3 regions of the Bradyrhizobium sp. Mp27 genome follow, and region 3 is predicted to be linked to each of the others. Evidence: predicted binding sites of a transcription regulator. Region 3 holds the regulator's gene; each other region holds the start of a gene.
The links. Region 3 encodes LexA, which represses DNA repair genes until DNA is damaged. Its sites were predicted from a motif close to TGTTCNNNNTGTGTTCNG; they were not measured.

Region 1 (10,045 bases), on a different contig from region 3:
ATGATGCGCGTGACCTGGTGAACACCCGCGACATAGTCGCCGAGCAACACGATGACGTCGGCGTTGAGCGCATTGGTGCGATCGACGATGCCCTCGATCCGCTCCAGTGACATCCAGGGATCGCAGGCATGAATGTCGGTGACGATGGCGATCTTGAGCGGAAAATCCGCCGGCCATTGCCGCGGGGTCGGGTGATAGCGGGTGACGCGGAGCCGCAGCGGCTCGACGCCGACGCCATAGGCCGCGGTCGAGACGCCGAGCGCGGACAGGCCGCCGATGGAACGGATGAGATGACGACGCGTGATCATGGAAGCCCGATGATGATGCAGCTTTGTGATGCGGCCCGATTGGAGCGGAATTGGGGTCCGCTCGTGCAGACGGCCTGCATTTGCATGCAGACCGTTTGCACAAAGGTTACCGGAAGTTCATGACAACCGATGCACCTTGCATCAACGCAATCAGTCGTCGCTCTCGTCGGTGCCGAACAGGCCGAACTGTGCCGCGGCATCGCGCGAGGGCTCGGCGATGCCGAGATGGCGGAAGGCGTGCGAGGTGAGCAGGCGGCCGCGCGGGGTGCGCTGGAGATAGCCGCACTGAATGAGATAAGGCTCGATGATGTCCTCGATCGCATCGCGCGGCTCGGACAGCGCGGCGGCCATCGTCTCGACGCCAACCGGGCCGCCACCATAGTTCTGCGCGATGGTCGTGAGATAGCGGCGGTCCATGGCGTCAAGGCCGGCGGCGTCGACCTCAAGCGCGCTCAGCGCATGATCGGCGATCTTGCGGTCGATCGAGGCGGCATCAGCGGCGGAGGCGAAATCGCGCACGCGCCGCAACAGGCGGCCGGCGATGCGCGGCGTGCCGCGGGCGCGGCGCGCGATCTCGTTGGCACCGTCGGCACTCATGCCGACATTGAGCACGCGCGCGCCGCGGGTGACGATGCTTTCCAGCTCCTCGATCGTATAGAAGTTGAGGCGGACCGGGATGCCGAAGCGGTCGCGCAAGGGATTGGTGAGGAGGCCCGCGCGCGTGGTGGCGCCGACGAGCGTGAATTTCGACAGCTCGATCTTGACCGAGCGTGCCGCCGGGCCCTCGCCGATGATGAGGTCGAGCTGAAAGTCCTCCATCGCGGGATAAAGCACCTCTTCCACCGCCGGGCTGAGCCGATGGATCTCGTCGATGAAGAGCACGTCGCGCTCTTCGAGGTTGGTGAGGAGCGCGGCGAGATCGCCGGCCTTGGCGATTACGGGCCCCGAGGTGGCGCGAAAGCCGACGCCGAGCTCCTTGGCGACGATCTGCGCCAGCGTGGTCTTGCCGAGGCCGGGGGGGCCTACGAACAGCACGTGATCCAGCGCCTCGCCACGCTTGCGCGCTGCCTCGATGAAGATCGAGAGGTTCTTGCGCGCCTGCTGCTGGCCGACGAAGTCGGACAGCGATTGCGGACGCAGCGCGGTGTCGCCGACATCGTCGCTGCGGCGCTCGGGCGAGACCATGCGGTTGGCCTTGGGGTCGCTCACTTCGCGAGCTCCTTGAGGCCGAGCCGGATGAGCTGTGCGGTCTCGGCATTCTCACCCGCGCTCCGCGATGCCGATGCAATCGCCGCGGCGGCCTGCGGCTGGCCGTAACCGAGATTGACGAGCGCCGAGATCGCATCTGCCACCGGGCGCGGCGCGCGCTGGTCGTCGACGGCGCCGGCGAGATGCACGACGGCGGGATCGACATTGGCGAAGGCCGGCGCCTTGTCCTTCAATTCGGTGACGATGCGCTCGGCAACCTTGGGGCCGACGCCAGGCGTGCGCGCCACCGCAGCCTTGTCGCGCAGCGCGATGGCGTTGGCGAGATCGGAAGGCGCCAGCGTGCCGAGCACGGCGAGCGCGACCTTGGCGCCGACGCCCTGCACGGTCTGGAGCAGGCGAAACCATTCGCGCTCCTGATCGGTGCGGAAGCCGAACAGTTTGATCTGGTCCTCGCGGACATAGGTCTCGATCGACAGCACCGCGGCCTCGCCGGGCGCCGGCAGATGCTGCAGCGTGCGCGCCGAGCAATGCACCTGATAGCCGACGCCGCCGACATCGAGGAGGACATAATCCTCGCCGTAGGAATCGATCAGGCCCTTGAGCTTGCCGATCATCTCGGGACCTCGGCTACGGCAGGCACTTCTCTCTCGTCATGGCCGGGCTTGACCCGGCCATCCACGCCTTCGATGTCGGCAAGGAAGAACGTGGATGCCCGGGACAAGCCCGGGCATGACGGCGGGGATGCGTGACGATCGATCATATCCCCACCACCTTCAGCCTGAGTGCCGTGCTCTGGCGGTGATGAGCGTGGGTGATGGCGATGGCGAGCGCGTCGGCGGCGTCCGCGGACGGCGGCTCGGCTTTCGGCAGCAAAATCTTCAGCATCATCGCGATCTGGTGCTTGTCGGCGTGGCCGGCGCCGACCACCGTCTTCTTGACCTGGTTCGGCGCGTATTCGGCGACGGTAATGCCGAACATCGCGGGCGCCAGCATGGCGACGCCGCGGGCCTGGCCGAGCTTCAGCGTCGCAACGCCGTCCTTGTTCACAAAGGTCTGCTCGACCGCGGCTTCCATCGGCTTGTGACCGGACAGGACGGCGGCAAGCCCCTCATGGATCGCGAGCAGCCGGCTCGCCAGCGGCAAATCGTCCGGCGGTTCCACCGAGCCGCAGGCGACGTAGATCAAACGATTGCCCTCGGCCTCGATCACGCCCCAGCCGGTGCGGCGCAGGCCGGGGTCGATGCCGATGATGCGAACGGGGCCACGAATCGGGAGCGCAGTCATGGGCCAGTGATAGCGGCTGGCTGCGGTGGGGGAAACAGAAACAGAACGGAAGTAACAGGGGAAGTGGGGTGTCGCGATTGGGTGCCCGCGATGACGACCACAAGACACGCGGTCATGCCCCGCGAAAGCGGGTTTCCAGTACGCCGCGGCTTCTCCGTTTCGCTCAGACATCTCTGGAAGACTGGGTCGCCCGGTCAAGCCGGGCGACGACAGCGGAATCCGGGGCTGGTGGCGACCTCAGCCGCCCATCTTCGCCATCAGCGCGTCCGACACCTCGAAATTGGCGTAGACGTGCTGGACGTCGTCGTGCTCGTTGAGCAGGTCCATCAGCTTCAGGAGCTTCTCGCCGGTCTCGTCGTCGACCGCGACCGTATTCTGCGGCTTCCAGATCAGAGCGGCCTTGCGCGGCTCGCCGAACTTGGCTTCCAGCGCCTTGGCGACGTCGCGATAGCCTTCGGTCGAGGCGTAGATCTCGTGTCCGCCTTCGCCCGAGACGACGTCGTCGGCGCCGGCCTCGATCGCGGCATCCAGCACCGCGTCGTCGGAGGCGACGCTGCGGTCGTATTCGATGATGCCGGTGCGGTCGAACATGAAGGAGACCGAGCCGGTTTCGCCAAGATTGCCGCCCGACTTGGTGAAGAAGGAGCGGATGTCGGAGGCGGCGCGGTTGCGGTTGTCGGTCAGCGCCTCGACGATGACGGCGACACCGCCGGGGCCGTAACCCTCGTAGCGGATCTCGTCATAGTTCTCGCCCTCATTGCCGAGCGCCTTCTTGACGGCGCGCTCGATATTGTCCTTCGGCATGTTCTCCTGGCGCGCCGCGATGATGGCGGCACGCAGGCGCGGGTTCATGTTGGGGTCGGGGGTGCCGAGCTTGGCCGCCACGGTGATTTCCCGCGCCAGCTTGCCGAACAGCTTCGACTTCTGGGCATCCTGCCGCCCCTTGCGGTGCATGATGTTCTTGAATTGGGAATGTCCGGCCATGCGTGTCTCGTCAGGAATCGTGCGCCAAAGGTGAGCGTGGGAAGCGCGGCCTTATAGGCCGCCAACCCACCGGAATGAAAGAGGCTCTACGACTTTAAGGTAATACCGTAGTGCCCCGTGCCTAGGAGTCAGGCACCGTTAACCATGATTTCATTCCGGCTTGCGAAAATAGCAACCGCCCGTTCCCCGACAAGAGTGACCTGATGGCGTTCGCATTGTTCCGGAAGCGTCTGCCCGACTTGTCCGCGCCCGTAGCACCCCCACAGGCCGCGCCGTCGCCGGTCGATCCCGCGCCTGCCCCGTCGGCCGAAGGCGATTCCGCCCGGGAAATCCTGGAACTGCTGGAACTCGAGCTCGGCGCCATGATCCGCCAGCTCGAGCGCGCCGCCAATTCAGTGGCCGGCGGCGCGGAGGCGACCGCGGCAACGCTCGCGGATATCCGCGAGCGCACCGACGCCCTCACCGGCCGCACCAATGCAGCGCAATCGACCGCCTCCACCTTTGCCCATGCCGCCGACAAGTTCACCCAGTCCGCGCAAGGCATCGGCGCGCAGGTGCGCGAGGCTGGCAAGCTCGCCGAGGAAGCCAGCGCCGCGGCGCAGGAAGCCCGCGCCAATGTCGACCGCCTGCGCGAATCCTCCGCCGCCATCGGCAATGTCGTCAATCTGATCGCCCAGATCGCGCGGCAGACGACGCTGCTCGCACTCAACTCGACCATCGAGGCCGCGCGTGCGGGTGCGGCCGGCAAGGGCTTTGCGGTCGTCGCCACCGAAGTGAAGGCGCTCGCGGTGCAGACCCAGGGTGCGACGGAGGAGATCGCCAGGAAGATCGACGCGCTCCAGCGCGACGCCGCCGGCTCGGCCGACGCCGTGCACCGCATCGCGCAGGCGATCGAGGCGATCCGCCCGGTGTTCGACACCGTCAACGGCGCGGTGGCCGAGCAGAATGCCACCACCAGCGAGGTCTCCGGCAACGCGGCCAGCGCGTCGCAGTTCATCATCTCGGTCGGCGAGAGCGCGGCCGAGATCGACGCCGCGACCAAGGCGGCCGAGACCCACGGCGAGAACGTCGCCAGCGCCGGCAAGGCCGTCACCACCTTCGCGCGGAAGCTGAAATCGCGCTGTGCGGTGCTGCTCCGCCAGAGCGAGCATGACGACCGTCGCAAGACCGAGCGGCTGCCCTGCCATCTCAAGTTCGAAACCGCGCGCGGCGTGTTGCAGGTCTACGAGATCGCGATGGACGGCGTGCTGATCGGCGGCGCGGAGGCGGCGAAGCTTGCCACGCAGGCCGTCATCGACGGCACGCTCGAAGGCGTCGGCGCCTGCCGCCTGCGCGTGATCGAGCAGTCCAAGGCCGGCGCCCGCGCGCAGTTCGTCAGCCCCAACGCCGATCTCAGCGAGAAGATCGAAGACAGGCTCTGGTCGATCCACGAGGAGAATACCGAGTTCGTCACCCGCGCCATGGAAGCCGGCACGGCGCTGACCCGGATTTTCGAGCAGGCGGTTGCACGCGGCGAGATCAAGATCGACGACCTCTTCGACACCGATTATGCGGAGATCGCCGGCACCAATCCGCAGCAATACCGCACGAAATATCTGGACTGGGCCGACCGCGCGCTGCCGCCATTCCAGGAAGCCTTTCTCGCCAAGGAGCCGCGCATGGCGTTCTGCGCCATGGTCGACCGCAACGGCTTCCTGCCGGTGCACAACAAGATCTATTCGCATCCGCAGCGGCCGGGCGACACCGCCTGGAACACCGCCAACAGCCGCAACCGGCGGATCTTCAACGATCCGGCGGGGCTCGCCGCCGCCCGCAACCTGCGCTCGTACCTGGTCCAGAGCTATGCCCGCGACATGGGCAATGGCAACACCGTGATGATGCGCGAGATCGACGTCCCGATCCGCGTCCAGGGCCGGCACTGGGGCGGATTCCGCACGGCTTACAAGCTGTAGTGCACGCTCAGGCAAGACGCCGGCCGCGAATCATCCTTTAAGGCTGGAATTGGAATGGGAATGCCGCGGAGAGCCGGCGAACGGCTCTGACTGGAGGACTCTCAAAACATGTCCGTCGCACAATTTGCAGTCCTGGACACCGGCTCCAACCGGACACTTGCCGAACGTCTGATCGACCAGCTCGCCGACCGCATCGGCGGCCTCGGCGTCGAGCTCGCTGACATCGCCGGCAACGTCCAGGAAGTCGCAAACCGCGTCGCGAACCAGTCCGAACGGTTCCATCACCTCCAGGAGACGGCCGAGACGATGGTCTCGGCCAATCACGATATCGCCAATGCCTCACAAGCGGTGCAATCGACCGCATCGGCGGCGGTCGGCGAGATCGCGCAGTCGCGCGTCGCGGTCGACACCGCGGTCAGCCACATCTCCGAGCTCGTCGCGGCCGTGGAGCGGATCGAGGCGCGCCTGAGCGCGGTCGGCTCGGCGTTGGCGCAGGTGGCAAAAGTGTCCGGCTCGATCGAGGCGATCGCCAAGCAGACCAATTTGCTCGCGCTCAATGCCACCATCGAAGCGGCTCGCGCCGGCAATGCCGGCCGCGGTTTTGCGGTGGTGGCAAGCGAAGTCAAGAATCTCGCGGAGGCTACCCGTGCGGCCACGCATCAGATCTCCGACACCGTGCGCGATCTCGACGGCCAGATCGAAGGCCTGATCGGCGAGAGCAGCGACGCCTCGCAACGCGCCAAGACCGCCGGCGAAGGCGCCCAGCAGATCTCCGGCATCATCTCGCGGGTCCAGCAGGGTTTTGCCTCGGTGGAAGCGGAGATCGACAGCGTCACGCGCGCCGCCACCTCCAACCTCGGCCATTGCGACACGGTCATCAGCGAGCTCAACGAGCTCGCCAAGGGCGTCGACCTGTCCTCGCGCGATCTCAAGAACGCCGATCAGCGCGTGACAAGACTGCTCGACACGTCCGAAGCGCTGATCGCAATGATCGCCGACAGCGGTGTGGAGACATCTGATGCGCCGCTGATCCGCGCCGTCGTCGAGACCGCAAAGCGGATCTCGGACGAGTTCGAGGCCGCAATCGAGCGTGGCGAGATCACGCTCGACCAGCTCATGGACGAGAACTACCGGGAAATCCCCGGCACCGATCCCAGGCAATACAAGACCAACTATGTCGACTTCACCGACCGCGTGCTGCCCGCCATCCAGGACCCGATCCAGAAGTCAGATCCCCGCATCGTGTTCTGCGTCGCCTGGGCCAAGGGCGGCTATCTGCCGACCCACAACCCGAACTACCGCCTGCCGCAGGGCAAGGATCCCGTCTGGAACAATGCCAACTGCCGCAACCGCCGCCTGTTCAGCGACCGCGCGGTGAAGAAGGTCGCGGCCAACACAAAACCGTTCCTGCTCCAGACCTATCGCCGCGACATGGGCGGCGGACAGTTCGTGCTGATGAAGGACCTGTCCTCGCCGATCGTGATCCGCGGCAAGCACTGGGGCGCCTTCCGGATGGGTTTTCGGCAGAGCTGACGACCGCCGCGACGCCGCCCTGGCGTCCCTGAATCAAAAATCTGGAAAACAACCCCATGCACAGTAGCCAGGGCGTGGGGAATCAAGGACTTACGCCGGCAGGCCAGGACGCAGTTTGACGCGTCGGGCAAAACAGGCGAATAATACTACTATTCCGAAATCACCCATACGTGCAGACAAACCCCTCACCCGGGTCAGTCTGCATCTGCCAGCGCAGCAGCCCGCTCCCGCAAAGTGGAGCTATCGCGTATGGCATTTTGCACGACCTGAGCGCGCGCCTCGTCCTTCGAGACGACCGCTTCGCGGTCTCCTCAGGATGAGGCTAAGCGGCATCGGTGCTCGTCAAAACGACGGCCGCACACTCGGTCCTCATCCTGAGGGCCCGCCGCAGGCGGGCGTCTCGAAGGATGGCCGCGAGCAAGGACGTGCCACGGCCCGGCTTTTCCAATCGCACGAATTTCGTCATCGCATGAATTTCCGCATTCGCACGATCATCTGCGGCGATCAACGATGCGTGCGACGAAAATGCGTCAAAACATGACGGTTGTCATATCAATTAGCCCAATTCCGTTGCAGTGATCGCCGCACAAATTCGTGAACGTCATGGCCTGACGCGTCGGCAACGCAAATATGCATCGCCGGAAATTCTGGCGCTTCATCGTTTCGCATCAGTATGATTATTGTCGCGCACGAATTCGCCGACGAGATCGCCGCAAGCGATCAAGCGAGCAAGGGGATGCTTATGGCAACAACTCTCACCATCAATGGCGAAACCAAATCGTTCGACGCGCCGCCGGAAATGCCGCTGCTGTGGGTGCTGCGCGACATCCTCGGCATGACCGGCACCAAGTTCGGCTGCGGCATCGCGCAATGCGGCGCCTGCACGGTGCATATCGACGGCAAGGCGGTGCGCTCCTGCGTGCTGCCGGTCAGCGCGGTCGCGAATCGTGCCATCACCACCATCGAGGCCGTCGGCAACACGCCCTCGGGTGCGAAGGTGCAGAAGGCCTGGCTCGATGCCGAAGTGATCCAGTGCGGCTATTGCCAGTCGGGCCAGATCATGGCCGCGGCAGCACTGCTGGCGTCAACACCGCACCCGGATGATTCCGACATCGACGCCGCGATGGCCGGTAACATCTGCCGCTGCGGCACCTATGTCCGCATCCGCGAGGCCATCAAGCAAGCGGCCTCCGGCCGGCAGTCGTGAGGTCCGCCATGAATGCACACAACAACGTCTCCCGCCGCGCGCTTCTGACCGGCGGTCTCGCCACCGGTGTCCTGCTCGCCTTCCATCTGCCGCTGCGCGCCGCCCCCAACGAGCCGGTGCAACGCGATGTGACCGACGGCAAGTTCGCCCCGAATGCCTTCATCCGCATCGACGAGACCGGCCGCACGATCCTGATGATGCCGCAGGTCGAGATGGGCCAGGGCACCTACACCTCGATCTCGGCCGTGATCGCCGAAGAGTTAGATGCCGACTGGAGCAAGGTCGAGGTCCAGCACGCGCCGCCCAACGACAAGCTCTACGGCAATCCGACCTTCGGTCTCCAGGTCACCGGCAATTCCAACTCGATCCGCGCCTGGTGGCTGCCGCTGCGCAAGGCCGGCGCCACCGCCCGCGCGATGCTGGTGCAGGCCGCGGCCAGCCAGTGGGGCGTCGAGCCCGGAAGCTGCACGGCGTCGAAGGGCGAGGTCGCGCATGCCGCAAGCGGCCGCAAGCTCGGCTATGGCGCGCTCGCGCTCACAGCCCAGAGCCAGACGCCGCCGAAGGACGTCGCCATCAAGGATCCCAAGGATTTCGTCCTGATCGGCCAGCCGCTGAAGCGGCTCGATACGCCGGACAAGGTCAACGGCAAGGCTCTCTACGGCATTGACGCGATCCTGCCCGGCATGAAGATCGCCGCGATCGCCAATTGCCCGGTGTTCGGCGGCAAGGTCGGCAAGGTCGACGACAGCGCCGCGACGAAAGTCGCCGGCGTACGCAAGATCGTCGTGCTCGACGACGCCGTCGCCGTGATCGGCGATCACATGTGGGCGGCGAAGAAAGGTCTCGAAGCGCTCAAGATCGAGTGGAACGAGGGATCGAACGCCAATATCTCCACCAAGGACATCTGGGACGATCTGCGCAAGGCCAGCGAGAAGGACGGCGCGGTCGCAAAATCCGACGGCGACATCGCCAAGGCGCTTGCCAGCGGCGACAGGTTCGAGGCGGCCTACGAGTTGCCGTTCCTCGCGCATGCCTCGATGGAGCCGATCAACGCCACCGTCCACGTCAGGCCGGATGCCTGCGAGATCTGGACCGGCACGCAGATCATGACCCGCGTGCAGTCGGAAGCAGCGAAGGCCGCCGGCCTTCCCGTCGACAAGGTGATCGTCAACCAGCATTTGCTCGGCGGCGGTTTCGGCCGCAAGCTCGAGCCGGACATGGTGGTCGCGGCGGTCAAGATCGCCAAGCAGGTCGACTATCCCGTGAAGGTGGTGTGGACCCGCGAAGAGGACATCCAGCACGACGTCTACCGCCCGGTCTATCGCGACCAGATCACGGCATCGCTGGTCGACGGCAAGGTCGCAGGCTGGAAGTACAAGGTCGCGGGCTCCGCTGTGCTGGCACGCTGGCTGCCGCCGGCGTTCCAGAAGGGCATCGACATCGACGCGATCGACGCAGCGGTGGATGCGCCCTACGACTTCGCCAACTTCCATGTCGAATATGTCCGCGCCGAACCACCGGCGGTGCCGACCGGCTTCTGGCGTGGCGTCGGCCCGAACAACAACGTA
Region 2 (10,045 bases), on a different contig from region 3:
TAGGCCGTCGGCACGGTGCCGATCAGGATCAGCATGATCAGGCCCATGCCCTTCTGGCCGTCGTTCGAGCCGTGGGCGAAGCTGACGCCGGTGCAGGTTGCGATCAGCAGGCCGCGGATCCAGAGCGGCGGCGCCTTGTTGCCTTCGGGCGCGGCGTACAGGGCGGGGTTGCGCACGATGAACTTGAGCAGCAGCAGCAGCACGGCGGCGCAGATGAAGCCGAACAGCGGCGACAGCAGGAGCGCGTAGCCGATCTCGGTGGCCTTGCTCCAGTCGACGCCCGAGGTGCCGTCGCGGCCGCGCATCACGGCGTTGGCAATGCCGACGCCGATGATCGAGCCGATCAGCGTGTGCGAGGAGGAGGCGGGCAGGCCGAAATACCAGGTACCGAGGTTCCAGATGATCGCGGCGATCAGCAGTGCGAACACCATCGCGAAGCCGGCGCTGGAGCCGACCTGGAGGATCAGCTCGACCGGCAGCAGCGAGACGATGCCGAAGGCGACCGCGCCGGAGGAGAGCAGCACGCCGAGGAAGTTGAAGAAGCCCGACCACATTACCGCGAATTCGGCCGGCAGCGAATGGGTGTAGATCACGGTCGCCACCGCGTTGGCGGTGTCGTGGAAGCCGTTGACGAATTCGAAGCCGAGCGCGATCAGCAGCGCGACGAACAGGAGAATGTAGGGCAGGAAGGTCGTCACCTTCGTGCCGGTCGCGTTGACGTCGACATAGATGCTGTAGGCGACGAACAGCAGGCCTGCGGCAAGGATGCCGAAGAACAAGATCATCGTGAGCGGGTTAAAACCCTTGTCGAGATTGGGCCTGGATGCCGGCTGGACAGGCGTCGGATCGCCTACCGCACGGTCGAATGCAACATCTGTCATTTTTGGACGCCCCTTAACTAATTTGAAGGGGCTATTGTCCGCGATGGATTTGAAGGCTGGATGACAACTGCGTCGTAAAGTCGCTTTCCCTCCAGTATTTGCCAGTATTTAGGCGGCGCGCGGGGCTTTCTTCTGCAAGCCGGCGGCAATCTTCAGGTCTTCGACAAAGCGCTGATATTCCAGCACTTTGGCTTCCGGATCGGGGAGTCGCAGCAGATAGGACGGGTGCACCGTCACCAGTGCCTTGCGTCCCTCGGGCAGATCTATGAGCCGGCCACGGGTCTTGCCGATCGGGGTGATCTTGCCCAACACGCTTTGCGCGGCAGTGGCGCCCATCGCCACGATGAGCTCGGGCTGGATTGCCGAAACTTCCCGCTCGTACCATTGCCGGCACGCCCGGATCTCCGGCGTTGCCGGCTTCTGGTGCAGACGGATCTTTCCGCGCGGCACGAATTTGAAGTGCTTGACCGCGTTGGTGACGTAGACCTTGTTGCGGTCGACGCCGGCTTCCTGAAGCGCCCGATCGAGCATCTGGCCGGCCGGGCCGACGAACGGATGGCCGGCGAGGTCTTCCTTGTCGCCGGGCTGCTCGCCGACCAGCATGATGGTCGCATCTTTCGGGCCCTCGCCGAACACGGTCTGCGTCGCGTCCTTGTAGAGCGGGCAGGCGCGGCAGTGCGCGGCCTCCTCGCGGAGCGCTTCGAGATCGTCGGCAGCCAGCTTGCGTGGCATCGGAGCCTCCGGCCGCTTCTGGGGCTTGTGCGGATCGGTTGCGGCATTGGCGATCATGGCGCCGGTCATGCGCTCGGCGTCCTCGATCAAGGGCTTAATGATCGACGCCTCGGGCAGGTTCCTCCAGTATTTCTTTGGCATCTCCGTCTGCATTGCCTTCACCTTCAGCCGCGCCGGATTGAAGATGCTGGCGTAGTAGCGCCGCCAGGTTTCCTCCAGCCGGTCTTCGCCGGGTGCTTCGCTCTTGCTCACGCCCGACGTGAACGAGAGCGCGTGGCCATCCCAATGCGCACACAGATCGGGTGTCAGGATCGACCAGGGCATGTCGGCGAAGCGCTTGGCGAAGAACGGCGCGGCAAGCTCGACGATGTGATGCTCCGGCTCGAACCAGGCGACGTAATGCGCTGCGCGCTCGCGTCCGATCTCGCGGAAGCGCACGAAGGCATGCATCTTGTGCTCGTCGCGATGAACCGCTCGTGCCATCGCCGTGACCTGCGCGACATCGGGATCGGTCGCGACCTCGATGAGATCGTGATTGTCCTTCAATCGCCAGAGCAGGCGATAGAGGATCGCAAAGCGCTCGGGATCACGATGCAGGATCGCGGCCTTGGCGAGCTCGACGAATTTTGCCGACACATTGAAGGTGCCATCATTCACCTCAAGTATCGGAGACGGGGAGGGCGGTGCGAACAACTCGGCTTCGCCGCCTTGTACGGTCCAGATGACATCGGTTGGCTGCACATGATGCAGCACGAGCGACCGCGCGGCTTTGCGCCAGCCGTCGAAATCGGTTTCGGTGTCGAGGGTGATGTACTGCATCAGAAGCCAAACCCCAGTTGTGTCGCCTTCGGCTTGAACCGTTCGATCAGCCGCGCCTCGTCGAGGCGTTGCGGCGCGGGCCGGTGATCGCTGAGGACGATGAAAGGCAGCGCCTTGTTGCGGGGCACATGCAGCCGCGCGAGATCGGAGAGGCGGATCGTGGTGGTGCGCCGTGTCGCGATGATGCGTTCGACCGCCTTGGTGCCGAAGCCGGGCACGCGCAACAGCTCCTCGCGGCTGGCGCGGTTGACGTCGAGCGGGAAGCGGTCGCGATGGCGCAGCGCCCAGGCGAGCTTCGGATCGATGTCGAGCGGCAGCATCGCGCTGTCGTCGACGATCTCCGCAACGTCGAAACCGTAGAACCGCATCAGCCAGTCGGCCTGGTAAAGCCGGTGCTCGCGCAGCAGCGGCGGCTGTACCAGAGGCAAAGCGTGGCTGGCATCGGGGATCGGGCTGAAGGCGGAGTAGTAGACGCGCCGCAGCCGGTATGAGCCGTAGAGATTGGCACTGGTGTGCAGGATGGTGTGATCGGAGGCCGCGTCGGCGCCGACGATCATCTGCGTGCTCTGTCCGGCCGGTGCAAAACGCTGCGGCCTCGCCTTCGTCTTTGTGCTGCGGTTTTCCTCGGCCTCGTCGAGTTTCAGCCGCAGCCGGCCCATGGTGCGGCGGATCGCGCGCACATCCTTTTCCGGTGCGTATTGCTGCAGGCTCGTCTCCTGGGGCATCTCGATGTTGATGGAGAGACGGTCGGCATATTTGCCGGCTTCCGCGATCAGCGCGTCGTCGGCCTCGGGAATGGTCTTGAGATGGATGTAGCCGCGGAAGTGATGCTCCTCGCGCAGCTTTCGCGCGACGCTGACCACCTGCTCCATGGTGTAGTCGGGACTGCGGATGATGCCGGAGGAGAGAAACAGGCCCTCGATGTAATTGCGCCGGTAGAAGTCGAGCGTGAGCTTGACCACCTCGTCGATGGTGAATCGGGCACGCGGCACGTTGGAAGAGGCGCGGTTGACGCAATAAAGGCAGTCGTAATTGCAGGCATTGGTCAGGAGCACTTTGAGCAGCGAGATGCAGCGTCCGTCCGGCGCGTAGGAATGGCAGATGCCCATGCCCGGCGCGGTCGAGCCCATGCCCTTGCCGTCGCTGGAATCCCGCTTCTCGGTGCCGCTGGAGGCGCACGACGCGTCGTATTTGGCGGCATCAGCCAGAATCTCCAGCTTGCGTTGTACGTCCATCGTGGAATCCCTTTGATTCAGCTTACGAATCCGGATGAGCACCAATTCGATTGACTCCCCGGCCGCTGTTAGCTTTATATTAGAACATATCATGAACAAATGAGCCAGCCGCAGGTTCTTATTTTTGAGAACCTCGGCAATCACCTCTGAAGGAGCGGCGTATATGAGCGGCGCACGGATGAACGCGCTTGCGACCTTGCGCGGCCAGATCGAGCGCATCGAGACGGCGGAGGTCGTGCATCAGCACGATCGCGTCGCGCTCGGCCACGGCGAGGTCGACAGCGCGCTGAAGGGCGGGCTCGCGCGCGCGGTGATCCACGAGGTGTTTTGCGAGGGCCGGCAGGGAACCGCCGCGACGGGTTTTGTCATGGGACTTGCGGGGCGTGTCTCGCGGCGCCGGCCGCTGCTGTGGGTGCGGCAGGATTTTTCGGAACTCGAGACCGGCGCGCTGTCGATGAGCGGGCTTGCCGAGATCGGTCTCGATCCGCGCCGCGTGGTGATGGTGCGCGCCGCCGATGCCGAGAGCGCGTTGCGGACCTCGGCCGATGCGCTCGCCTGCGACGCGCTTGGCGCCGTCGTGCTCGAGCTCTGGGGTGAGACGCGGCAATTCGATCTCGTGGCGAGCCGCAAGCTGACGCTGGCCGCGCAATCGTCCGGTGTCACCGGCCTGATGTTGCGGATGGCGGCGCCGCCGCTGCCCTCGACCGCGGAGACGCGATGGATGCTGCGCGCGGCGCATTCGCCGCCGGGCCCGGCTTCAATGCCTGCGGCGCCTTGGAGCTCCTGGGGCGCGCCGCGCTTCGATGCGGAGCTGTTGCGCAATCGTCATGGCCCGTGCGGCCGGTGGATCATGGAATGGAAATGTGATGAGTGCCAGTTCTCTGAACCGTCGGCGTATCCTCAGCCTGTGGCTGCCACGCCTGCCCATCGATCGGATTCAGCGGTTCTTCGGCGCGCTGGGTAAGGCCAATGATCCGAGCATCGTTGTCATCAAGGACAACAATGCGCTGGTGATCCATGCGCTCAATGAAGCCGCCGAGCGCCTCGGCTTGCACATCGGCCAGCCCCTGGCCAATGCACGGGCGATGTGTCCGGACTTGAAAGTGTTCGACGCCGATGTCGTGGCCGATGCGAAGACGCTCAGCGACGTCGCCGACTGGTGCGACCGCTTCACGCCGCTGGTGGCGCTCGATCCGCCGCACGGGCTGTTTCTGGACATCACCGGCTGCGCGCATCTGTTCGGCGGCGAGGCTGCATTGTTGCAGACCTTCGTCCGCGCGCTCGCCTGTCAGGGTTTTGCCGTCAGCGCGGCGATCGCCGGCACCTCGGTCTGTGCGCGCACGCTGACGCGGCAGGCCTCCGGCACCATCGTCGCCGATGGCGGGGAGGCGGCGGCGATCAGCCGGCTGCCGGTATCCGCGCTCGGTGCGGGCGAGGCCATCACCACTGGTCTGCGCCGCGCCGGCCTGAAAACCATCGGCGATGTCGCCTCGCGCGAGCCGCATGAGATCACGGCGCGGTTCGGCGCGCGGTTCTCGACGCTGCTCGCGCATGCGCAGGGGCATGGCGATGCCCCGATCAATCCGCGCAAACCGCTGCCGGATTACATCGTGGAGAAGCGCTTTGCCGAACCGATCGCCACCGACACCATGATCGCGATGACGCTGTCGCGGCTCGCCGATACGTTGATCGCGTCCATGGAAAAGCAGGGCAAGGGCGCGCGGCGCTTGGAAGCCGCCTTCTTTCGCACCGATGGCGTGGTGCGCGCGATCATGGTCGAGACCGGGCGGCCGGTGACGCAAAGCAAAGTCATCGACCGGCTGTTTCGTGAACGCCTCGATGCGCTCGCCGATCCGCTGGATCCCGGCTTCGGTTTCGACATGGTGCGGCTGTCGGCAAGCCGCACCGAGATCGTGGTGCAGGAGCAGCGCGATCTCGACGCCCATGTCCACGACAATGACGAACTCGCCGCGCTGATCGACCGCATCGCCGCGCGCATCGGCGGAAAGCGCGTCGTCGTGCATTTGCCGCAAGACACCCATATCCCGGAATGTGCGGTGCTGGCCGCGCCTGCCCAGCACCATCTCGCTGTGGCCATGCAGGCCGAATGGCCGGCGCGCGCCGAGAGCGAGCCGCCACTGCGCCCCCTGCGGCTGTTCGACAGACCGGAACCGATCAAGGTGCCGTTCGCGACCGTGCCGGACGGCCCGCCGCATCAATTCACCTGGCGACGCGCGCTGCATGCGGTGGTGCGGGTGGAAGGGCCTGAACGTATCGCGATGGAATGGTGGCGGCAGGACGGCAAGCAATTGACGCGGGATTATTTCCGTATCGAGGACGCCGAAGGCCTGCGCTTCTGGATCTTCCGCGACGGTCTTTACGAAGGAGAGGTGTTCGACGACGAAGGCAAACCCATTCCCCCCAACTGGTATGTGCACGGCCTCTTCGCATGACCACGCCCGCTTATGCCGAGATCGGCATCACCACCAATTTCTCCTTCCTGCGCGGCGGCTCGGATCCGCGCGCCTATGTGCATCAGGCGAGCATCCTCGGCATTCCCGTGATCGGCATTGCCGACCACAACACGCTCGCCGGCGTGGTGCGCGCCTACAAGGAGCTCGACAATGACAAGGTGCTGCACAAGCCGAAATTGCTGATCGGCGCGCGCATCGTCTTCATCGACGGTACGCCCGACATTTTGGTCTATCCGCGCGACCGCGCCGTCTATGGCCGGCTGTGTCAGCTCCTCACCAGAGGCAAGCGCGGCGACGACATCACGCGGATCGAGAAGGGCGAATGCCGTCTCACCTTCGGTGATCTTCTTGAGTTTGCGGAAGGCCAGCTCCTGGTCCTGACGCTGCCGCATCGCTTCGAGCCCGCGCAGGCGCTGGATGTTCTCGCCAAGCTTAAGGACAGCCGCGCCGAGGGCGTGTGGCTGGCGGCGAGCCTGGTCTATCGCGGCGACGACCGCCGCCGCCTGGCGCGGCTCGATGATCTCGCCGCCAAAGCAAACGTGCCGCTGCTCGCGACCAACGAGGTGCTCTATCACCACCCCGGCCGCCGTCCGCTCCAGGACGTGCTGACCTGCATCCGGGAAAAGACCACGATCGAGGCGGTCGGACGGAAGCTCGAAGCCAATGCCGAGCGCTTCCTGAAGACGCCACGCGAAATGTCGCGGCTGTTCCGCGATTTTCCCGAGGCGATCGCGGAGACCATGCGCTTTGCGGGCAAGATCGATTTCACGCTCGACCAGCTCAAATACCAGTATCCGGACGAGCCGGTGCCGCGAGGCAAGACCGCACAAGGGCATCTGGAGGATCTGACCTGGGCGGGCGTGCAGACATATTTCGGCGGCAACATCGATGACAAGCTTCGCGCGACCCTGAAGAAAGAGCTCGCGCTGATCGCAGAGCTGAAATACGCGCACTACTTCCTCACCGTGCACGACATCGTGCATTATGCGCGCAGCCAGAACATCCTGTGCCAGGGGCGGGGATCGGCGGCGAACTCAGCGGTCTGCTACGTGCTCGGCATCACCTCCGTTAATCCGACCAGCGTCGATCTCCTGTTCGAGCGCTTCATCTCCAAGGAGCGGCTGGAGCCGCCTGACATCGACGTCGATTTCGAGCATTCTCGGCGCGAGGAGGTGATGCAATATGTCTATCGCCGCTACGGCCGCCACCGCGCCGCGATCATCGCCACCGTCATCCATTACCGCCCGCGCAGCGCCATCCGCGACGTCGGCAAGGCGCTGGGCCTGACCGAGGACGTCACTGCCGCGCTTGCCGACACCGTCTGGGGCAGCTGGGGCAAGGGCCTCAACGACATGCAGGTCAGGCAGGCCGGGCTCGATCCCAGCAATCCCATGATCAACCTCGCGGTAGAGCTCGCGACCGAGCTGATCGAATTCCCGCGCCATCTCTCCCAGCATGTCGGCGGCTATGTGCTGACGCAGGACCGGCTCGACACCTATGTGCCGATCGGCAATGCCGCGATGGACGACCGCACCTTCATCGAATGGGACAAGGACGACGTCGACGCACTCAACATGATGAAGGTCGACGTGCTTGCGCTGGGGATGCTGACCTGCATCCGGAAATGTTTTGATTTGATCGACCACCACAAGGGCGAACGCTGGGTGCTGGCGAGCGTCCCGCAGGACGATCCCAAGGTTTACGACATGCTGTGTGACGGGGAGTCGCTCGGCGTGTTCCAGGTCGAGAGCCGCGCGCAGATGAACATGCTGCCGCGCCTGAAGCCGCGGACCTTCTACGATCTCGTCATCGAAGTCGCGATCGTACGCCCCGGGCCGATCCAGGGCGACATGGTGCATCCGTATCTGCGACGGCGGAACGGCCAGGAGAAGGTGAGTTATCCCTCGCCATCACCCGAGCACGGTCCCGCGGACGAGCTCTACAAGGTGCTGCACAAGACAAAAGGCGTGCCCTTGTTCCAGGAGCAAGCCATGCGCATCGCGATCGAGGCGGCAAAATTCACCTCCGAAGAGGCTAACGGCCTGCGCCGCTCGATGGCGACCTTCCGCAATGTCGGCACCATCGGCCAATACGAGGAGAAGCTGATCGGCAACATGGTCGCGCGCGGCTACGATCCCAATTTTGCGAGAAGCTGCTTTGACCAGATCAAGGGCTTTGGCTCCTACGGTTTCCCGGAGAGCCACGCCGCGAGCTTCGCGCAGCTCGTCTACATCTCGTCATGGCTGAAATATCATCACCCCGATGCGTTCTGTTGCGGCCTGCTGAACTCGCAGCCCATGGGCTTTTACGCGCCGGCGCAGATCGTCGGCGACGCCCGCAAGAATGGCGTCGAGGTGCGCGACATCGACGTATCCTACAGCTTTGCGCAAAACACGCTGGAGAGCACCGACGGCAAATACTGCGCCGTGCGCCTCGGCTTCCGTCAGATCGACGGCTTTCACTGGCTCGATCCCGATGAGGAGTTGCTCAAAGAGGCGCAGGCGAAACGGCAAGGCAAGGTATATGTCACTCAGAAAGACTGGGCCGACCTGATCATCGACGCCCGCAACAGCGGTCCCTTCACCTCGCTCGAAGACTTCGCCCGCGACACCAAGCTGCCCAAGCGTGCGCTGATCCTGCTCGCGGATGCCGACGCCTTCCGCTCGCTCGGCCTCGACCGCCGCGAGGCGCTGTGGCAGGTGCGGCGGCTGCCCGACGACGTGCCGCTGCCGCTGTTCGAGGCCGCGACCGCGCGCGAGCAGCCGGACGAGCACGCAAAACCATTGCCGGAGATGCCGCGGGCCGAGCAGGTGGTCGCGGATTACCAGACCATCCGGCTATCGCTGAAGGGCCATCCGATGGAGTTTTTACGCGAGATGTTTTCGCGCGAGCGTGTGGTGGCCTGCAGGGACATCAGCCATGAGAACGAGCGGCGCCGCGTCCGCTGCGCCGGCGTGGTGCTGGTCCGGCAGCGGCCGGGCAGCGCCAGCGGTGTCGTGTTCATGACGCTGGAGGACGAGACTGGCATCGCCAATGTCGTGGTGTGGCCCAAGATCATGGAGCAGTACCGCAAGGAGGTGATGGGCGCGCGCCTCATCCTGGTCGAGGGCTATATCCAGAGCAGCCCCGAAAAGGTGACGCATCTCATCGCCCAGCGCATGGTCGACCGCTCGTACGATCTGGTCGGGCTCGCCAACGACGCGCTGAGCCGCAAGCATCCGGTGCCGGCAGGCGCCGACCTGATCGAGCCCCTCAACGACGATCCCCGGGCCCAGGCGGATATGCCGGCGCAAAAAATCCGCCACCCCCGCAACGTCCGCATCCTGCCGCCATCGCGGGATTTTCATTGAGGAGGCATGAACAACCGCAGGGATCGGCTGATCCCGCCCAACGATCAATACGATTTGAATCAACTCCCTAAGCAACCTGAAAGCGAAGTTCCTATATACTTGGTTGTGCCCGATTTGGATATGACGGGGTGATGTTTGCAGCAGCTGGAATCGCCGCAACGATCGCGCGGCCTCGCCGTCGCCGTAAAGCCGGATCGAAGACCCTCCCGCGTCGATAGGCTGAGTCTCTGGTTATCCAAGGGCAGCACGATCGATAGGCTTTGGATCGGGACAACCGAAAGCAAGCCTTACCCGGCGTTGCGCCGTGTGGAAGAGGCCCTCCAGCTCATCAAGCGCCACGACACACTCAACTATTCCCGTATCACCCGCAATCTCGACCGAATATGGGTGCACCTGCTCCCCAGCGCCCAGGCGCACTATGATCAGTCATTGAACGCTTGCGCCCTCGATGAACGTTACGTTCTCAACGAGACAATGACGCTTGCGCGGATTGCCTCAACCATCGTCCATGAAGCGACCCATGCACGATTGGAGGGATGGGGGATTATCTATGA
Region 3 (10,045 bases):
CTCCCAGCGCAGAAAACTCCTGGCATCGTGTAGGTCCTTGATGATCAGCGGCAGGCCGGCTTTCCAGATGCGGCCGGGCAGGCCGAAGCCACGCGGAAATCTGGTGTGGCGGGAGTTGAATTCGAACATGTCGGCGGTGCCGTAATAGCCGTCGACGAGCCCCATCTCGTGGGAGGTTTCGGCATCGTTGTGCCAGAGCTCGATCGCGCCGACATGGGCCTCGTCGTCGCCGCAGAACAGCACCATGACGGCTTGCAGGAATTCGCCTGAAAACACCGGCACCGCCACGCCGCAGGTCAGCCCGGCGGCGACGGCCTGATCGGTCCGTTTGAAATAGGAATCGGCAAATCTGGTGAGGATCACGGGGTGGCCGCTGGCCCAGGCCTTGCCGGGAAGCCCCTCGTCATATCCGAAGCGCAGATCTTCGCTCACGGCCTTGAACGCGGACAACCCTTCGCCGTAGAGGCCGCCGCCGAATTCCAGCCGCATGCGCGTGCGGTCAGGCACCCAGAGTTCAACGACGCGAATGAAGGTCTTCATCGAACGTGTCCGCCGTCTCAAGCCGCACCAAGCATCGGCCATTTGGCTGCGGAACGGACGTTCAAAATTCAGGCAGGGCAGCGCAAACTTCGTGCGGTGGGAGGCGCAACGGCGTGGTCCGCCCGATGGCGTTTCGCGGGGCACGAACACCACCATCTCGCCGGCCTCGGCCGGCGATGGCGATTTTCAATCCTGGCCCGACCTGCCGGTCGGAAATGGCGATGTCAGCCGATCGGCAGGCGGGTGATGGTCGGCCGGCTGTCGGTGATGATCTGCGGCTTGTGCTCGCGCTCGCCGAGCGGCTGAGTCACCGGTAGTTGCAGCACGGTCGCGCGCTGGCCTTCGACCAGCTGCGTCACCAGCACGGATTTGCCGTCGGGGAATTCGATCGCATCATGATGGCGATCGGGAATGTGCGGATCGATCTTGCCGAACTTGCCGACGCGCGAATTGACGGTGCGCGTCCAGATCCAGCGATTGTCGTAGCGGACGTTGTCGGCGAAGGCGAGCTCCGTTCCCGGGAGCAGGCAGACCGCGACGGTCGGATCGGCTGCGGAGGCAAAGCCGCGCGTCGAGGTGCCGCGGAAGGTTGTCGTGACGATCGTCTCGCCGACTTCGGCGGGACGCGACGCGACGGCATGCAGGCTGTAGTCACACATCGGGTGCTCCTCATGCAGGGATAGCGACCCACGTCTCTTAATCGAGGCGCAGGCCTCTATCAGAGTGGAAATAGGAAAGGTTCTGCCCGGTTGTAGGCAAATCTACGGCTCGCCGCCGCAGGCCGCAATCACATTAACTTTCCCGAAACCGCCAGGAACAAAGGCCGCCCCTTTGCATTCTGCAGGCGCGTGTCAGCGCCCCGCAGGCGCCGACCAGCCGGAATATTGCCAAGCCGGCCGCGACGGTCGGTCGACGGCGTCGCGGGCCTTGCGGACTTGCTCGCTTACGGCGGTGTCCTTGCGGACATGGGGCCGGGATTGCGCGGCCAAGGCTTGCGCGGCCAAGGCTTGCGACGCTGATGCTGCGATCAGCGCCACAGCAACTGTGCTCAGAACGATCCGGCGCATGACTTCTCCTCGAACCTGAAGGCCGCGAAGCAGGGCTGCTTCGTGCGGCGTGCCGAGGATTTACCGCTGGAGGAGGGGCCGGATAATCTGCGCGAAACCAGAAAGACTATCCAGCGGAAGCGGACAATCGTCCGCTCCAATCTCGGATCGGCGATGCCGATCGAAAGCGCGCGGGGCGCGAAATGACGGATACCGGCACGTCCGGTATCAGTACTTCCGGTACAGCCCGATCAGCTTGCCCTGGATCTTCACCCGGTTGGGCGGCAGGATGCGGACCTCATAGGCCGCATTGGCGGGCTCGAGCGCGATCGAGGCGCCGCGGCGGCGGAAGCGCTTCAGGGTTGCTTCCTCGTCGTCGATCAGCGCCACCACGATATCGCCGGTATCGGCGCTCTCGTTGCGCTGGATCAGCGCCATGTCGCCGTCGAGAATGCCGGCCTCGACCATGGAATCGCCGCGCACTTCGAGCGCGTAATGTTCGCCCGAGCCGAGCATGTCAGGCGGTACGCTGATGGTGTGGCTGCGGGTCTGCAAGGCCTCGATCGGCGTACCGGCCGCGATGCGGCCCATCACGGGGACCGCGACGGGGCGCTCGCCCTCGTCCGCCGGCGGGCTCGAAGTCGTGCGGACCTTGCCGAGATTGCCTTCGATGACGCTCGGCGTGAAGCCACGGCGGCTGCCGGCAGCGGCCTGAAGCTCGGGCAGCTTGATCACCTCGATGGCGCGGGCCCGGTTGGGCAGGCGCCGGATGAAGCCGCGCTCCTCGAGCGCAGTGATCAGGCGATGGATGCCCGATTTCGACCGCAGGTCGAGCGCGTCCTTCATCTCATCGAAGGAGGGCGGCACGCCGCTTTCCTTCAGCCGTTCGCTGATGAACCGCAGGAGCTCGTATTGTTTGCGCGTTAACATCTCGACCAAAATCCCCCGGTTGATGTCGTTCGATTCCGAGACGCTGAATTCAGCAGTAAGCCGCTACATTCTCGAAACAAATCATGAACGGACACTATATGTTCGATACATGTTCCGCAACTGCTTAATTTACCGTGAACGCGACAAAGTTCGCGGAACGCACGCGAACGAAGCGCTCAGACGGGCAGCCGCAAGACCTCGCAAGGCGTGCCGGCTTCAGCCTTCGGCGCGAATGGCGCGCGCACGAGAAGTGCCTGTGCCGCAGCGAGATTCGCAAGCAGCGAGGAATCCTGGTGATTGACCGGAAGGGCGAGGAGCGTGCCGTCGTCGCGCAGCTCGAGGCGCGCGCGCAGATAATCCTCGCGCTGGTCGTTGGCGCCGACATCGCGGCCGAGCACCGCGCGTTCGCGGCGGTGATGAATCATCGAACGGCCCGAAAGCGCGCGAATCAACGGCACCATGAACAGGAAGCCGCAAACGTAGGATGACACGGGATTGCCAGGCAGGCCGATCACGCGCATCGCGCCGAGCCGCCCGTTCATCATGGGCTTGCCTGGCCGCATCGCGATCTTCCAGAACGCCATCGAGATACCTTCGTCCCTCAGCGCCTGCTGGACCAGATCGTGGTCGCCGACAGAGGCGCCGCCGGTCGTGATCAGGATGTCGGCGCCACTCTCCCGCGCGCGGCCGATGCCGGCCGTGGTGGCCTCAAGCGTATCGGCGGCAACGCCGAGGTCGATGGTATCGGCGCCCTCGCTGCGGGCGAGCGCGTGCAGGGCGTAGCCGTTGGAATAGACGATCTGGCCGGGACCGGGCGTGGTGCCCGGCATCACCAACTCGTCGCCGGTCGCGAGGATCGCGACCTTCGGGCGTCGCCGGACTGGCAGTTGCGGGTAATTCATGCCGGCGGCGAGCGCGAGGTCGCGCTCGGAGAGCCGGGCTCCCTTGCGCAGCAGCACGTCGCCTTCCGAGAAGTCGACGCCGGCGGGGCGGATGTGCCGCCCCGTTACGGCGGCTTCCTTGATGGTGATGCGCTTGCTGTCCGCGATCGTGTCCTCCTGGATCACGACCGCATCAGCGCCATCGGGAACGACACCGCCGGTGAAGATACGCACGGCCTCGCCGGCGCCGACCGATCCCGCAAACGGGCGGCCCGCCGCGACCTCGCCGATCAGGGTGAGCTGGGAGTTGATCTTCGCCGCATCGACCGCGCGCACCGCATAGCCGTCCATTGCCGACATCGCCTGCGGCGGCTGCGTGCGCCGCGCGGCGACGTCGCGCGCGAGCACGCGGTGGAAGGCTGCGTCGAGCGCGATCATCTCTTCAGGCAGCGGCTCTGCGCCCGCCAGCACCGCGGCGAGCGCGTCGGAAACCGGCATCAGGGCCACGGGTGAAAACTCCTGCTGGGCCCGTTCGGGCAAATCGGCGGCGAGAGTTCTAGCCGAGTGCAGGCGCAGAGGCAAAACAGTGGCCGCGCAGGATGATTTATCCTGCGTCATCCGCTCTGCGATGAAGGGGGCGCATCACGTCCGCCGCGGCATGATCCAGAAGGCGAGACAGACCGGTACGAGGATGGCCATGGCGAGGACGAGAAAGACGAGAGCCACGGCCAGCATCGGTCAACTCCCCGACGGCTTGTACGGACTGACGTCCGGCGCTGCGGGGCCCTGATCCTTGTCAGGCAGCGGGTCGGCCTGGGATTTCAGGTCGGCGGCCTTGCTGATCAGCTTGGCGGAAAGCTCAGAATCCGATGTGGTCCTGGCGAATTTCATCAGCAGAGAGGCCTGCTTGGTGAGGTAGGTTTTGCCCAACACGACGATAAGCCCGATGTAGAATTCCCAACGGACTCATGAGTCCTGAGAGGGGCAATCGTTCCGGGAACTCCGTATAAAAATGCACAAAGGGTTTTGGTTCCTCGTCCCCGGGCAAAATAGTTCCATTCGCGGCCCTCGACTTGCCGGCCAGAGATCAGATTCCGAGCGCCTTGAGGTCGTTCCCGACGTCGCGGGGCGAGGTCACGTGGACCGTGGTCAGGCCGCGCGACCGCGCTCCTTCGATGTTCTCGGCAAGATCGTCGAAGAACACGATACGGTTGGCGGGCACGCCGATCGCGGCCACGACATGGTCGAAGGCCTCCACATCCGGTTTGCGCAGGCCGATGCTGGACGACAGATACAACTCGCGGAAATGGCCGAGCAGGCCGGCATATTCCTTCGAGAAGTGGTCCACATGCGGCCGGTTGGTGTTGGAGAAGGCGTAGAGCGGCAACTGCTTTGCCGCACGCGGCAGGAGCTCCGCGATATCGGGCATCTCGCCGGCGAAGATCGCGTTCCAGCCCTCCAGGAACTGCGCGTCCGAGATGCCGATCCCGAGCGAGACGCGCAGCGAGTCAAAATAGGCCTCGTCGCTGATCTTGCTGACCTCGTGCAGCCGGTAGGTTTCGCTGTCCCGCACATAACGCGCGACGATGGCTTCCGGCTTGCAGCCGGCATGTCCCGCCCGGCAGGCGATCGCCTTGGAGAAATCGATGTCGAGCACGACGCGCCCGAGATCGAACAGGAGCGCGTCCGCGCTGCCGGGAGAGAGCGAGCTCATTGCATCCTTTCACTCAATATCGATAGGGGTCGTGGTCGAACAGCGGGAACGCGCTGAATACGCTCGGCGCATTCGTTGCGGTCGCCTGGTGCAGGCAGGACTTGTTGACCTCGGCGAACGAGGTGGCGCCCAAGAGGCCGAGGCAGCGCAGCACCTCGTCCTCGAGCAGCTCTAGCATTCGCCTCACGCCGGCCTCGCCGGCTGCGGCCAATGCCCAGCATTGCAGCCGGCCGATGCCGACCATGTCAGCGCCCGCCGCGATCGCCTTGACGATGTCGGTGCCGCGGCAGAAGCCGCCGTCGACCATGATCTTGGCGCGTCCCTTAACGGCCTCGACGATCTCGGGCAGCACATGCATGGCGCCGCGGCCGTGATCGAGCTGGCGGCCGCCATGGTTGGAGACGTAGATCCACTCGACGCCGTGATCGACCGCGATCTGGGCGTCCTCGGCGGTGGCGATGCCTTTCAGGATGAGCGGAATCTTGAACTTGTCCTTGATCATCTTCACGGTCCGCCACTCCAGGCCCTTCTGGTAATCGCCGCCGGTGGCGCGCAGGCGGCTCTCGCGAACATAGCGCTTGGCAATGTCACGTTCGCGACGGCTGTAATGGGCGGTGTCAACGGTCAGGCAGAAGGCGGCGTAGGCGTTCTTCTCGCTCCGGCTGACGACATCGGCGACGAAATCGTCGTCGCCGCGCACATAGAGTTGATAGAGCCGCAGCGCGTCAGGGGCGGCCTCGGCGGTCTTCTCCAGGCCGGGCTCGGACACCGAGCTCAGCATGTGCGCCGCGCCGAAGGTGCCGCAGGCGCGGGCGACGCTCGCCGCGCCATCCGGATCGAAGATCTCCAGTGCGCCGACAGGGGCCAGCACCACCGGCAGCCGCATCCTGCGCCCGAACAGCTCGACCGAGCCGTCGACCTCGCGGACGTCGCGCAGCACGCGCGGCCGGAAGGCGATCTCGTCGAGCGCCATGCGGTTGCGGCGCATCGTGGTCTCGGTCTCGGCGGCGCCGACGATATAGTCCCAGGCGTTCTGGTTGAGGTTGGCGCGCGCCTTGCGGATGAATTCGTGCAGGTTCTGGAATGGCTCGGCGCTGGCGCCGAGTTCGACGTTCCTTTCCGGCCGGATGCGGGGCGCGTCGTTCATTGTTGTCCTCCCGAGAATTTGAAGCGTTATTGTCATCGCGTATCGTGTCCGGCCCTCCAAAACCATCCTAAAATCGCATAGCTGAGAAGCGTCGGCCGGCCGGCCGATTCCCGCGTTGCGCGAAACGGTTTCGGAACGTTGCCAAAAGTTTAGGCCCGGGCGAAGGGATTTTTACGATGTACCCGCCGGCGTGGCGTCCCGGCCTTGAAGAAACCAGAATGGTATTGTGAACAGCGGGCTGGATCGCCATTTGCATGGCGCCTCCCAAGCTCCAAGCAAGAAGGCCAGCCTATCCATGCGGAAAAACCTGCTGTTCCCCCTGGGCGCACTCACGGGAGCGTGTCTAACCCTTCTGGTCGCCAGCCCGCACGGTGGAGTATGGGCGGCACGGGCGGCAGCGAGCGCGGATGATGCCTATTCCCGGCTCAATCTGTTCGGCGAAGTGTTCGAGCGGGTGAAGGCGAGCTATGTCGAGAAGCCCGACAATTCCAAGCTGATCGAAGGCGCGATCACCGGCATGGTGACCTCGCTCGATCCGCATTCACGCTACATGAACGACAAAGCCTGGACCGAGATGCAGGAGACCACCTCCGGCGAGTTCGGCGGGCTCGGCATCGAGGTCACGATGGAGGACGGCCTGGTCAAGGTCGTCTCGCCGATCGACGACACGCCGGCGTCCAAGGCCGGGATCATGTCCGGCGACCTCATCAGCAAGATCGACGGCGATGCCGTGCAGGGCATGACGCTCGAGCAGGCCGTCAACAAGATGAAGGGGCCGGTCGATACCCAGACCAAGCTCACCATCGTGCGCAAGGGCGCCGACGCCCCGCTCGACGTCGCGATCAAGCGCGAGATCATCCATGTGCGTCCGGTGCGCTTCCACGTCGAGAACGGCGACATCGGCTATATCCGCGTCACCTCGTTCAATGAGCAGACCACCGACGGCCTGAAGAAGGCGATCGCGTCGATCTCCAAGGAGGTCCCGCCGGAGAAGCTGGTCGGCTACGTGATGGACCTGCGCAACAATCCGGGCGGCTTGCTCGACCAGGCCGTCTCGGTGTCGAGTGCCTTCCTTCAGCGCGGCGAGGTCGTCTCGACCCGCGGCCGCAATCCCGAAGAGACCCAGCGCTTCACCGCCCATGGCGGCGATCTCACCAAGGGCAAGCCGTTGGTGATTCTGGTCAATGGCGGCTCGGCTTCGGCCTCGGAGATCGTCGCAGGCGCGCTGCATGACCACAAGCGTGCCACGATCATCGGCACGCGCTCGTTCGGCAAGGGCTCGGTGCAGACCATCATTCCGCTCGGCGCCGGCAATGGCGCGCTTGCGCTGACCACGGCGCGCTACTACACGCCGTCGGGCCGCTCGATCCAGGCCCAGGGCATCGCGCCCGACATCGAGATTCTCCAGGACGTGCCGCCCGAGCTGAAGGGCCGCATGGATACCATGGCGGAGTCCCAGATGCGCGGCCATCTGCAGGCCGCCGACGGCACCGAGCAGACCGGATCGCAGTCCTACGTCCCGCCGGAAGAGAAGGACGACAAGGCCCTGCATGCGGCCTACGACTTCCTGCACGGCGTGACCGCGAATGCGGTCGCCGCCAAGCCTGCGCCGAAGGCGGCGGTACCGAACTAAGCCTTACGACGTCCAGATATCGCCCGGGAGCGGATGACCGCTCCCGGGCGAATTCGTGCGGTGACGCTTCCAATTGTTGGGAAGACCGCCCTAGCTTGCCTCGCGGCGCCGGCTTTCCTCGCCGCCGCGCTGGGCGAGGCGGCTGCGATGCAGCGCGAACAGCTCCAGCACCTTGTCGGCCGGTTTTGCGGCACTGAACAGATGGCCCTGCATCTCGGAGCACCCGAGCGCGCGGAGCAAGCGCTGCTGCTCCTCGGTCTCGACGCCCTCGGCCGTGGTGGTCATGCGGCGGGCGGCAGCCAGGTTGACGACGGCCTGCACGATGCTGGCGGAGCCGTCGGGACCGGCGATGTCGCTGACGAAGCAGCGGTCGATCTTGATCTTGTCGAACGGGAAGCGGTGCAGATAGCTCAGCGAGGAGTAGCCGGTGCCGAAATCGTCGAGCGCGATCCGTACGCCGATGGCGCGGAGTTGGTGCAGGATCGCAAGCGCGGTGTCGTCGTCGCGGATCAGCACGGCCTCGGTGATCTCGAGCTCGAGCCGGCTCGCCGGCAAATTGGAGGCGGCAAGGGCCGCCATGATCTTCAGCGCCAGCGTGCCGCTCTTGAACTGAACCGGTGAGACGTTGACGGCGAGGCGGATGTCGTCGGGCCAGTTGGCGGCATCGCGGCAGGCGGTGGCCAGCACCCATTCACCGATCTCGTTGATCAGGCCGGTGTCTTCGGCGATCGGGATGAACTCGGCGGGTGAGACCATACCGCGCTCGGGATGGCGCCAGCGTACCAGCGCTTCGCAGCCGGTGATGCGGTCGTCCTTCAGAGCGAGACAGGGCTGGTAGTAGACCTCGAGCCCGCCTTCGAGCCCACCTTGGGCGATGGCGTGGCGCAGATCGATCTCGAGCTGCCGCCGCTCGCGGACCTTGGCGTCCATCTCCGGCTCGAAGAAGCGATAGGTGCGGCGTCCGGCGGCCTTGGCGGCATACATCGCCATGTCCGCATTCTTCAGGATCTGGTCCAGCGCGGCGCCGTGTCGTGGCGCCAGCGCGATGCCGATACTGGCATCCGCGGTGAGATGATGGCCCATGCAGTCGAACGGCATGCGGATGGCCTGGAAGACCCGCGCGACGAGCTCGTTGACCTGTTCCAGCGACGTCACCGCGCTCTGCACAATGGCGAATTCGTCGCCGCCTAGCCGCGCCACGAAGTCCGCCGGACCAACGCAGCGGCTGAGGCTCGTCGCGATCGATTTCAACAGCTCGTCGCCGACGAGATGGCCGAGCGCGTCGTTGACCCCCTTGAACTCGTCGATGTCGATGTAATGCACCGCGATCTCTTCGCCACCGGCGATGGCGGCGAGCTCCGCGCGCAGATGCTCGTGGAACATGGTGCGGTTGGGCAGGTCGGTCAGCGCGTCGTAATGGGCGAGGTGGGTGATGCGCTCCTCGATGCGCCGGCGCTCGGTGATGTCTTCGTGGGTCGCCACCCAGCCGCCGTCCGCGAGCGGCTCGTTGAGGATGTGGATCGAGCGCCCGTCGGAGGTGTCGATCACCATGGAGTTGCGCACATGGATGTCGCGCAGCACACGGACGACATAGTCGCCGATGTCACCACTGAACGAGCCGGTCGCCTTGCGGTGGGCAATGATGTCGTGGAAGCTGGAGCCGGGCTTCACCACCTCGGCTGACAGGCCGTACATCTCGATGTAGCGCTGGTTGCAGATCACCAGCCGCCGCTCGGCGTCGAACAGCAGCAGGCCCTGCGTCATGTTGTTCACGGCGCGGTCGAGGCGCTGCTTCTCCAGCGTCAGCCGCTCGCGGGAGGCGCGGTGCTGCTCCAGCAGCTTGCGCACGATCGCGATCAGCACGCCCGCGATGGCGAGCGCGGAGGCGCCCGCAACCGAGATCAGGATGCCGATCTGCTCGCGCCAGTCCGTCAGCGCCGCCGCGCGCGTCGTGGTGGCCATCATCAGGATCGGGAAGTGGGGCAGGGCGCGCGAGGAGATCAGACGGTCTTCTCCGTCGACGGGGCTCATGATGCGGCCGGCGAAGTGATCGAGCCCGAAGATCCTCTGCTGCTCGAACGGGCCGGTCTTGAAATTCCTGCCCATCTGCTCGCTTGAATGGGGATAGCGAGCGAGCAGCGTGCCGTCGCGATG

Region 1: a site for LexA is predicted at 2,832-2,849, ahead of ruvC (crossover junction endodeoxyribonuclease RuvC). Genes of this name have one in related genera too.
Region 2: a site for LexA is predicted at 3,748-3,765, ahead of QJT78_RS10125 (putative DNA modification/repair radical SAM protein). Genes of this name have one in related genera too.

The regions. Positions count from the first base shown of each region.
Region 1 covers NZ_JASAUS010000008.1:5,997-16,041, forward strand. The annotation lists gene QJT78_RS07595 (metallophosphoesterase) at 1-308, opposite strand, end outside; gene ruvB (Holliday junction branch migration DNA helicase RuvB) at 459-1,517, opposite strand; gene ruvA (Holliday junction branch migration protein RuvA) at 1,514-2,131, opposite strand; gene ruvC (crossover junction endodeoxyribonuclease RuvC) at 2,274-2,801, opposite strand; gene QJT78_RS07615 (YebC/PmpR family DNA-binding transcriptional regulator) at 3,039-3,785, opposite strand; gene QJT78_RS07620 (methyl-accepting chemotaxis protein) at 3,989-5,737, shown strand; gene QJT78_RS07625 (methyl-accepting chemotaxis protein) at 5,846-7,270, shown strand; gene QJT78_RS07630 ((2Fe-2S)-binding protein) at 8,013-8,477, shown strand; gene QJT78_RS07635 (molybdopterin cofactor-binding domain-containing protein) at 8,486-10,045, shown strand, end outside.
Region 2 covers NZ_JASAUS010000012.1:16,008-26,052, forward strand. The annotation lists gene QJT78_RS10115 (inorganic phosphate transporter) at 1-881, opposite strand, end outside; gene QJT78_RS10120 (UdgX family uracil-DNA binding protein) at 990-2,432, opposite strand; gene QJT78_RS10125 (putative DNA modification/repair radical SAM protein) at 2,432-3,667, opposite strand; gene QJT78_RS10130 (DNA repair protein) at 3,831-4,631, shown strand; gene QJT78_RS10135 (DNA polymerase Y family protein) at 4,534-6,120, shown strand; gene QJT78_RS10140 (error-prone DNA polymerase) at 6,117-9,491, shown strand; gene QJT78_RS10145 (hypothetical protein) at 9,627-10,045, shown strand, end outside.
Region 3 covers NZ_JASAUS010000033.1:52,797-62,841, reverse strand. The annotation lists gene QJT78_RS18845 (GAF domain-containing protein) at 1-540, opposite strand, end outside; gene QJT78_RS18840 (hypothetical protein) at 527-787, shown strand; gene QJT78_RS18835 (hypothetical protein) at 765-1,199, opposite strand; gene QJT78_RS18830 (hypothetical protein) at 1,392-1,607, opposite strand; gene lexA (transcriptional repressor LexA) at 1,815-2,516, opposite strand; gene glp (gephyrin-like molybdotransferase Glp) at 2,693-3,904, opposite strand; gene QJT78_RS18815 (hypothetical protein) at 4,136-4,330, opposite strand; gene QJT78_RS18810 (HAD family phosphatase) at 4,485-5,111, opposite strand; gene QJT78_RS18805 (alpha-hydroxy acid oxidase) at 5,125-6,258, opposite strand; gene QJT78_RS18800 (S41 family peptidase) at 6,554-7,891, shown strand; gene QJT78_RS18795 (EAL domain-containing protein) at 7,982-10,045, opposite strand, start outside.